Regions from separate parts of the Azonexus hydrophilus genome, predicted to be linked through region 1. Evidence: predicted binding sites of a transcription regulator. Region 1 holds the regulator's gene; the other holds the start of a gene.
What was found. Region 1 encodes LexA, which represses DNA repair genes until DNA is damaged. Its sites were predicted from a motif close to ACTGTATNTANATACAGT; they were not measured.
Positions count from the first base shown of each region.

Region 2: a site for LexA is predicted at 2,909-2,926, ahead of recA (recombinase RecA). Genes of this name have one in related genera too.

Region 1 is NZ_CP151406.1:1,922,921-1,927,335, reverse strand. It holds gene AADV58_RS09245 (3'-5' exonuclease family protein) at 1-341, shown strand, start outside; gene AADV58_RS09240 (DNA polymerase Y family protein) at 366-1,805, opposite strand; gene imuA (translesion DNA synthesis-associated protein ImuA) at 1,738-2,451, opposite strand; gene lexA (transcriptional repressor LexA) at 2,448-3,053, opposite strand; partial or broken gene AADV58_RS09225 (IS256 family transposase) at 3,507-4,415, opposite strand, start outside.
Region 2 is NZ_CP151406.1:409,151-413,565, reverse strand. It holds gene AADV58_RS01955 (RNA polymerase factor sigma-54) at 1-514, opposite strand, end outside; gene lptB (LPS export ABC transporter ATP-binding protein) at 539-1,273, opposite strand; gene recX (recombination regulator RecX) at 1,270-1,704, opposite strand; gene recA (recombinase RecA) at 1,697-2,719, opposite strand; gene AADV58_RS01935 (hypothetical protein) at 2,932-3,135, shown strand; gene AADV58_RS01930 (pseudouridine synthase) at 3,136-3,816, shown strand; gene AADV58_RS01925 (sodium:solute symporter family protein) at 3,859-4,415, shown strand, end outside.

The DNA.
Region 1 (4,415 bases):
GCGGGCTCGATCGCCAGGTCGGCAACAAACCCTGCTTCGGCCACCAGACGCGCCGCTGCAAAGGCGGCTGTGTCGGCAAGGAACCGTTGGCCAAGCACAGCATGCGACTGATGGGTGCGATGGTGACACTGAAACTCGCCAGCTGGCCCTTCCCCGGCCCGGCGATCATCCGCGAAGGCGACGAAGCGCACCTGATCGACGGCTGGCGCTACCTTGGCAGCGCCCGCAGCGACAACGAACTGCATGCGCTGCTGGAATTGAAGCGCCCGCCCTTCGACCGCGATATCTACAAGATATTGAGCAAGCAGATAGCCCTCATGAAAGCGCTCCCCGGTCGCTGACAAGCCAGCCGCGATGCGCACCATTCATGCGAATACGCCGTGTACGTACCAACCACTGGCGTCGCGGAAAATCCACGCCCACTGCCCTTCGCCGTTGCGGGCGACGAAGTAGTCACGGCGCAGGTCGCCGACAGCGGATGCCTCGCCGCTGTCCCACCAGCCGCTTTCCAGCCGTTCGCCGCGGGTGACGAGTTGCAGCGGGCCGTGCCAGTGCGGGCCGTCGGCACGCTCGGCCAGCGGCTGCGGCGCGGGCAACAGCCAGAGTGGGCGCGGCTTGCCGAACGTTGCGGTCGACGCGGTTTTTGCCGCAAAAATGCCGGCCGGGTCGTCGCTGCGGCTGGCGCATTCCGGGCGATGGTCGGCATGCTGCGCCAGGCTGCGCACGGCGTCGTCGCCGAGCCGGGCACGCAGGCGTTCGATGCAGGCAGCGGCGCCCTCGCCCGGCACCGCCTGGTCGAACAGGCCGGTGCTGGCGTCGGGCCGGGCGACGACTTCGTCGGCCACCAGGCTGAGCGCCTCAACCGGCGCCACCAACTGCAGGCGACCGAGATGCTCGCGCAACAGGCGCATGAACCGGCCTTCGTCGCCACAGGGCTCGCCGAAACGCAGCGGCAGCATGCTGCTTGAGCCGTCGTCGTGAGTCAGGCGCAGCGTGCCGGCGCGCAGCAACATCTGGCGCACCTGCAGCCAGCCGGCCAGTGCAGCAAACAGGCGCTGCGCGGCGAAGGCCAGGCCTTCGGCGAATTCGACGCGCGACGGCAGTTCCAGCCCGGCGGCGAAACGCTCAGGAAAGACGAAGGCGCGCTGCGGATCGGGCAGTTCGCCGCGGGCGCGCAGCAGGTCGTCGACCGGGCCGTTGCCGACACGCCGCCGCAGGCTGGCGGCCGGTTGCGCAGTCAGTTCGCCGAGCCGGCGCAGGCCGAAGGCGTCGAGCCGGGCAACGACCTCGGCCGGCCAATCGGGTACGACACACGGCAAATCGGCCAGCGCCGCCTGCAGCGCGGCCAGGCTCTCGTAGCTGGCCGCCGCGCCGGCATGCGCCAACCAGCGGGCGCCGAGCGGCGTCGGCGCGACCGCCCAGTCCACACTCCAACCCTGTACCCGGCAACCGTCGCGCACCGCTTCAACAATCGCTTCGATGCCGCCGAACAAGCGCCGACAGCCGCCGATTTCGAGCAGCAGCCCAGCCGGCGGCGCCAGGCTGACGGTCGGCGTGAAGCGCCCGGACCAGCAGGCAAGATCGGCGAGCGCCCGGGCTTCGCGCGCCGGATCGCGCTCGCAGGCGCGCAGCCCGGGCAGCAGGCCGAGTGCGGTCGACAGCTTGTGGCCGGGCAAAATGCCGGCCGCGGCAGCAACCGGATCGGCAGCCAGAACCCGGCCGCGCGCCGTGACGACGCTAGGCGACTGCCGCAGCGGCAGGGCTTCCAGCGTCAGCTGCGGAAAATGCAGGGCCAGCCACAACACGTGTTTTCCTTCCCGGTCGGGGGATCTCGATCTGCAACAGACGCGACGCCGGCCGACCGCGCCGCTTGAGGATGCGCAACGCCAGCCGGTCGGCACCGGCGGCCAGCGTCAGACGTAAAGGCGCCGGTGACGGGGTGGCGGCGTCCACGGTAGACCGCCACAAAACAGCAAAAACCGACTGCCCTTCGGCCGCCACCTGCAGGCGGCGCAGCGCCCGGGCATCGATGCCGGCGTCCGGCCAGGCGAGCAGCCCGGCAAAGCCGCCGCATCTGAGCAACTGCTCAATGCACCAGGCGCCCTGTTTGCCCGGCCGGATCACCAGCAGACGCTCCGGTGCCACGCCGGCCGCCGCCCAGGCCGGCGCATGCGGCAGCCAGGGCGGCGCGACCAGCGCCAGGCGACCGCCCTCGCCCGACAAGCGGGCCAGCGCCGGCAGCAGCAGGCTGATTTCGCCGATGCCGCCACGGTCAACCAGGATTTCGGTGAGATTGCCGCGCGGCCAGCCGCCGCCCGGCAGTTCGGCGTCGAGTTCGGCGTAACCGCTGGCGATGGTGCCGGCCGGCAGGCCGGGCAAGGCATCGCCGCGCCAGATGTCGCCGCGCGCCAGGACCGCCGCCAAACTCACCGGCGACGGCTGCGCGCTCATGAGAGTTTCGAAATGGCTCCGCGGATCAGGCCGACAGCGACACCCTCGATGGCGAATTCGACTTCGCCGGGGTTGATCACGATGGGCTCGAAATCCGGGTTTTCGGCGATCAGGCGGATCTGGTTCTTGCCGCGTTCCAGGCGCTTGACGGTGACTTCCTCGTCGATGCGGGCGACGACGATCTCGCCGTCGCGCGCCTGATTCGTCTTATGCACGGCGATCAGGTCGCCGTCGAAGATGCCGGCGTCGATCATCGACAGACCGCGCACCTTCAACAGGAAATCGGCACGCGGATTGAACAGGCCGGCATCGAAGTTGTAGCGCCCCTGCACGTTCTCGACGGCGAGGATGGGCGAGCCGGCGGCGACGCTGCCGATCAGCGGCAAGCCAAGCTGCTCGACCAGACGAATGCCCCGCGCCGAGCCGGGTTCGAGATTGATCGCCCCTTTCTTGGCCAGTGCCTTGAGGTGATCTTCGGCAGCGTTGGCCGAGGCAAAGCCGAAGGCGGTGGCGATTTCCGCGCGGGTCGGCGGCGCCCCGAGCACCTCGACGGTGTTCTTGATGAAATCGAGGATTTCCTGCTGACGCGGGGTGAGTTTCATGACGGGGCTCCGGCAATTTCCGATGACTGTATTTTTGTACAGTTACAAGGATTTGGCAAGGCCGCGATCAAGACACAGCGCCTCATGACGAAATAAAAATTTTAGCTATCCATATGATAAAAAATGAATTATCCTGAAATAATCAAAAAAATGTAATTCAGGATAATTTTCAATGTATCAAGAATTTACAGACGAGCAGCGACGTTTGCTGCTGAACTTGTCGCAGTATTACGCTGCCTACATTGACGCTGAGCGCGAGCGACACAGGACATCGGATTTTCCCCTGCACTGGAAAACTGTCAGCGGCAGAGATTATCTGTACGAAATCATCGATAGTCGCGGCAACGCCAAGAGTAAAGGACCTCGGTCAAGCAAGACGGAAGGATCGTGTCCCCGTTCGTGGTGTAAGAGGCAATCAGGAAGTCATGGATTCCGGTGAGGTTGGATTGCCAGTCAGAGGGTCACGGCGGACAAGCTGACGGCGGGATTGTCGCCGACCTCGGCCAAGGTTTCCAGGGTCATGTAACGTCGCTGCATGGCCCACTCGTCGTTCTGTTCAAGCAATAGGGCGCCGACCAGGCGGTAGATGGCCGCTTCGTTGGGAAAGATGCCGACGACGTCGGTACGGCGCTTGATTTCGGCATTGAGCCGCTCAATCGGATTGGTGCTGTGGATCTTGCTCCGGTGCTCGCGAGGAAAGCCCATGTGTGCGAGCACATCGTCCTCGGCATCATCCATCAGCCGGGCGATCTTTGGCAGGCGCTCACGGAGTTGGTCAGCGACGGTTCGCCACTGGTCCCGTGCCGCAGCTTCTGTCTCATGGGCAAAGATGGTGGCGATCAGGGCAGACACCATGCGACGCTGGTTGGTCGGCGCATGAACCAGGACATTGCGCATGAAATGTACCCGGCAACGCTGCCAGGTTGCAGAGATCACCTTGCGTACAGCAGCTTTCAGGCCCTCGTGGGCGTCCGAGATCACCAGCTTGACGCCGCGCAGGCCGCGACGCGACAGGCTGCGCAGGAATTCAGTCCAGAAGGGTTCGGCTTCAGAGGCGCCGACCTGCAGCCCAAGCACTTCGCGTCGGCCATCGCTGTTAGCGCCGATGGCGATTATGGCGGCGACGGAAACGATTCTTCCGGCCTGACGTACCTTGAGGTAGGTGGCGTCAATCCACAGATAGGGCCAGTCGCCTTCGATGGGACGGGCAAGGAAGGTCTGCACCCGCTCGTCGATCTCGGCGCAGAGGCGAGAGACCTGGCTCTTGGAGATGCCGCTCATGCCCATAGCCTGGACCAGATCATCGACCGAACGCGTCGAGATGCCCTGCACGTAGGCCTCCTGGATAACGGCCGCCAGCGC
Region 2 (4,415 bases), 1.5 Mb from region 1:
GCAGTTCTGCCAGCGGCGTGGCGAGATAGCCGTCGTCGCTGAGTGCTTCGATCAGGAAACGGACCAGACTGCGATCGCGATCGCTCAACTGGGTCATCCCCAGTTGCCAGCCGAGGTGCTCGCGCAGGCTGACGCTGGAAGCGTGGGCGTCCTGCGGATCGTTGTCGTCTTCCTCGTCGCGGCCGGCGCCGGTGAAGGTGCCGGCATCGCTGGACCAGCGATCGTCGTCGACGTCACCGGGCGTCATCGGCGGCTCACCCTGGGCATCCTCACGCGACTCGCTCGCCGGTGCGGGTTCGCTGACCGGCTTGTCGGGCGAATCGAACTGCTGGGCACCGGCGAAGGACTCGCCCGGTCCGTCGTCGTCGCGCTCGAGCATCGGGTTTTCCAGCAGGTAGCGTTCTATTTCCTGCTGCATCTCGACGGTCGACAACTGCAGCAGCTTGATCGACTGCTGTAATTGCGGCGTCAGGGCCAGATGCTGCGAAAGCTTGAGCTGAAGTGCCGGTTTCATTGATGCAATCTTGGTTTGGCGAGATCAGAGGCGGAAATGCTCGCCGAGGTAAACCTTGCGTACACTCTCATTGTCGACAATTTCCTCCGGACGTCCAGAGGAAAGTACATGACCGGCGTTGATGATCACCGCGTGATCGCAGATGCCAAGCGTCTCGCGCACGTTGTGATCGGTGATCAGGACACCGATGCCGCGTTCCTTGAGGAAGCGGATGATTTTCTGGATTTCCAGCACGGCGATCGGATCGACCCCGGCAAACGGCTCGTCGAGCAGGATGAAGCGCGGATTGGTCGCCAGCGCCCGGGCAATTTCAACGCGCCGCCGCTCGCCACCGGACAGTGCCGCTGCATTCACGTGGCGGACATGGGTGATGTGCAGTTCGTTGAGCAGGCTTTCCAGCCGCTGGCTGCACTCTTCGGCCGGCAACTTCTGCAGTTCGAGCACGGCGAGGATGTTTTCTTCGACGTTGAGCTTGCGGAACACCGAGGCTTCCTGCGGCAGGTAGGACAGACCGGTGCGGGCGCGTGTATGCATCGGCTGGTGGGTGAGGCGCTCGTCGTCGATATAGACTTCGCCGCCATCGGCGGCCACCAGGCCGACGATCATGTAGAAACAGGTGGTCTTGCCGGCACCGTTCGGCCCGAGCAGACCGACCACTTCGCCGGAGCGCACCGAGAAGGACACGTCCTCGACGACGGTGCGCGCCTTGTAACGCTTTTTCAGGTTGTGCGCGGACAGAGTGGCGGTTGGCTGGCTCATTCTTCTCTAGCTCCGCGCAGGGTCTGGCGGATCGCTTCTGCAGAAAAGCCGCGATATTGCAGGAAACGCATCTGTTTGGCACGTTCTTCTGCAGATTGGGGGGGCTGCCCGAATTTTTTCGCCCAGATCGCCCGGCAACGTTCACCCTCGTCGCCGGCCTCGGGCAGGGCGGCTTCGATGTCGCCATCGCTGACGCCCTTGTGCCGCAATTCCTGGCGCAGGCGGCCATTGCCGTAGCGATTGGCACGCGCCGAAACGCGCTGGCTGGCATAACGGGTATCCGACAGCAGGTGCTCGGCCTGCAAGGCATCGAGCACCGCCGTCAGGGCTTCTTCACTGTCAGCATGCGCCGCGAGTTTGGCATGCAGCTCGGCCCGGCTGTGATCTCGCCGGGTCAGACACTGCAAGGCACGCACCCGCAGATCAGCCATTGGCGGCCTTGCTCGGCTTGATCACGGTGGTGCTCGCCGCTTCGCGGATGCCGGCTTCAATTTCCTGGGCGATTTCCGGGTGCGACTTGAGGAATTCGCGGGAATTGTCTTTGCCCTGGCCGATCTTCTCGCCCTTGTACGAATACCAGGCGCCGGATTTGTCGACCAGCTTGTGGGCGACGCCCATTTCGACGATCTCGCCCTCGCGGGAAATCCCTTCGCCGTAGAGGATGTCGAAGATGGCTTCGCGGAAGGGCGGGGAAACCTTGTTCTTGACCACCTTGACACGGGTTTCGCTACCGACCACCTCGTCGCCCTTCTTGATCCCGCCGATGCGGCGGATGTCGAGACGGACCGAAGCGTAGAACTTGAGCGCGTTGCCGCCGGTGGTGGTTTCCGGCGAGCCGAACATGACGCCGATCTTCATCCGGATCTGGTTGATGAAGATGACCAGCGTGTTGGTTTTCTTGATGTTGGCGGTCAGCTTGCGCAGCGCCTGCGACATCAGACGGGCGTGCAGGCCGACCATCTGATCGCCCATCTCGCCCTCGATTTCGGCACGCGGGGTGAGCGCGGCCACGGAGTCGACGACGATGATGTCGACCGAGCCGGAACGGACCAGCATGTCGGCGATTTCCAGCGCCTGTTCGCCGGTATCGGGCTGCGAGATCAGCAGTTCGCCGACATTGACACCGAGTTTCTGGGCGTATTGCGGATCGAGCGCATGTTCGGCATCGATGAAGGCAGCGGTACCGCCAAGCTTCTGCATTTCGGCAACGACCTGCAGACAGAGCGTGGTCTTGCCCGACGATTCCGGGCCGTAGATTTCGACCACCCGGCCGCGCGGCAGGCCGCCGACGCCGAGTGCGATGTCGAGGCCGAGCGAACCGGTCGACACGACCTGGATGCCCTCGTCGATTTCGGCATCGCCCATCTTCATGATGGAGCCCTTGCCGAACTGCTTTTCGATCTGTTGCAGCGCTGCGGCGAGCGCCTTTGCCTTGTTGTCGTCCATGTTCATACCTCGAAACGTTGTGTGGATTATGGCACAGGGCCATGGATGGAACAAAAATTGCTCAATGGATACATCGAAAGCCGTTTTGCCGAAATGACAATGGCAATAACGGATTTTAGGGAAGATGACGACAGGCGCGGTATATTCTTCGCCCCTTGCGCAAGCCGCCGGAATTCCGGTTCACCAAACACTGTACAACTATACAGTATTCGATGAAAAAACCATCACTTCGCTTATTTGTCTTCAGCGCCTTGCTGCTGACCACCGCGACCCAGGCCGCACCCGCGCCCTGGCACTGGTGGGTGAGCAAGGCGGACGGTGCGCGCATCTGCATGCAGACCCCGCCGGGCGAGGGCTGGGCCTACAGTCGCGGCCCTTACCGCGATGCCCGGTGCACACTGCCGGCCCGTCGCTGAATGCGCCGCTATCTGCCGCCTGCCGAGCCGCTGACGATCATCCACGTCGATGACGGGCTGGTGGTCGTGGACAAGCCGTCCGGGCTGCTCTCAGTCCCCGGCCGCGGCGAGGACAAGCAGGATTGCGTGATCAGCCGCCTGCAGCGCGACTTCCCGGAAGCGATGATCGCCCACCGGCTCGACATGTCGACCTCGGGACTGCTCGTCGTGGCGCGTGGCGAGGCGATGCAGAAGGCGATGTACAAACTGTTCCGCGACCGCGCCGTGGACAAGCGTTACCTGGCCACGGTCGCTGGCTTGGTCGAAGCGGATGCCGGCGAGATCGACCTGCCGCTGATCTGCGACTGGCCGAACCGCCCCCGGCAGATGGTCAGCCATGAACTGGGCAAGCCTTCGCTGACCCGCTTCCGCGTCATCGAACGCTGCCCGGCCGAACAGCTGACGCGGGTCGAACTTGAACCGGTGACCGGCCGTTCGCACCAGTTGCGCGTCCATCTTGCCGCGCTCGGCCACCCCATCCTGGGCGACGAACTCTACGCCGGCGCTGCCGCCGAACGGGCGCCGCGCCTGTTGTTGCATGCGGCAGAAATTGCCTTCGTCCATCCGCAAAGCGGCAAGCCGGTGAAATTTGTCAGTCCGGCACCGTTTTTTCCCTTCGCCGACGCCGCAATAACCTTATAATCCCTCGCGTTTTCAACCCCTTGCCATCGTCGACCCCACGCCATGCTGATCTGGTTCGTCGTCATCTATCTCGTCATTTCCATCGGCATCGGCCTGTACGCCGCGACCCGGGTTCATAGCGCCCGTGACTACATCGTCGCCGGCCGCAATCTGCCGTTTCCCATCGTCCTGGCCATGGTTTTCGCCACCTGGTTCGGCGCCGAAACGGTACTCGGCATTTCCGCCACCTTCATTGACGAGGGCTTTCGCGGGCTGATCTCCGACCCGCTCGGCGCCTCGGTCTGCCTGGTGCTATTCGGTCTGGTCTTCGCCCGCCCGCTGTATCGCCTCAACCTGCTGACACTGGGCGACTTCTTCCGGGTCCGCTACAACCGCCACACCGAAGTCGCACTATCCACCGCCATCATCATTTCCTATCTGGGCTGGGTCGGCGCCCAGATGGCCGCGCTCGGCCTGGTCTTCAACGTCCTCTCCGACGGCGCCATCGCCGTCAACCACGGCATCCTCATCGGTGCCGGCATCGTCCTCGTCTACACCCTGTTCGGCGGCATGTGGTCGGTGGCGATGACCACCTTCGTCCAGATGATCGTCATCGTCCT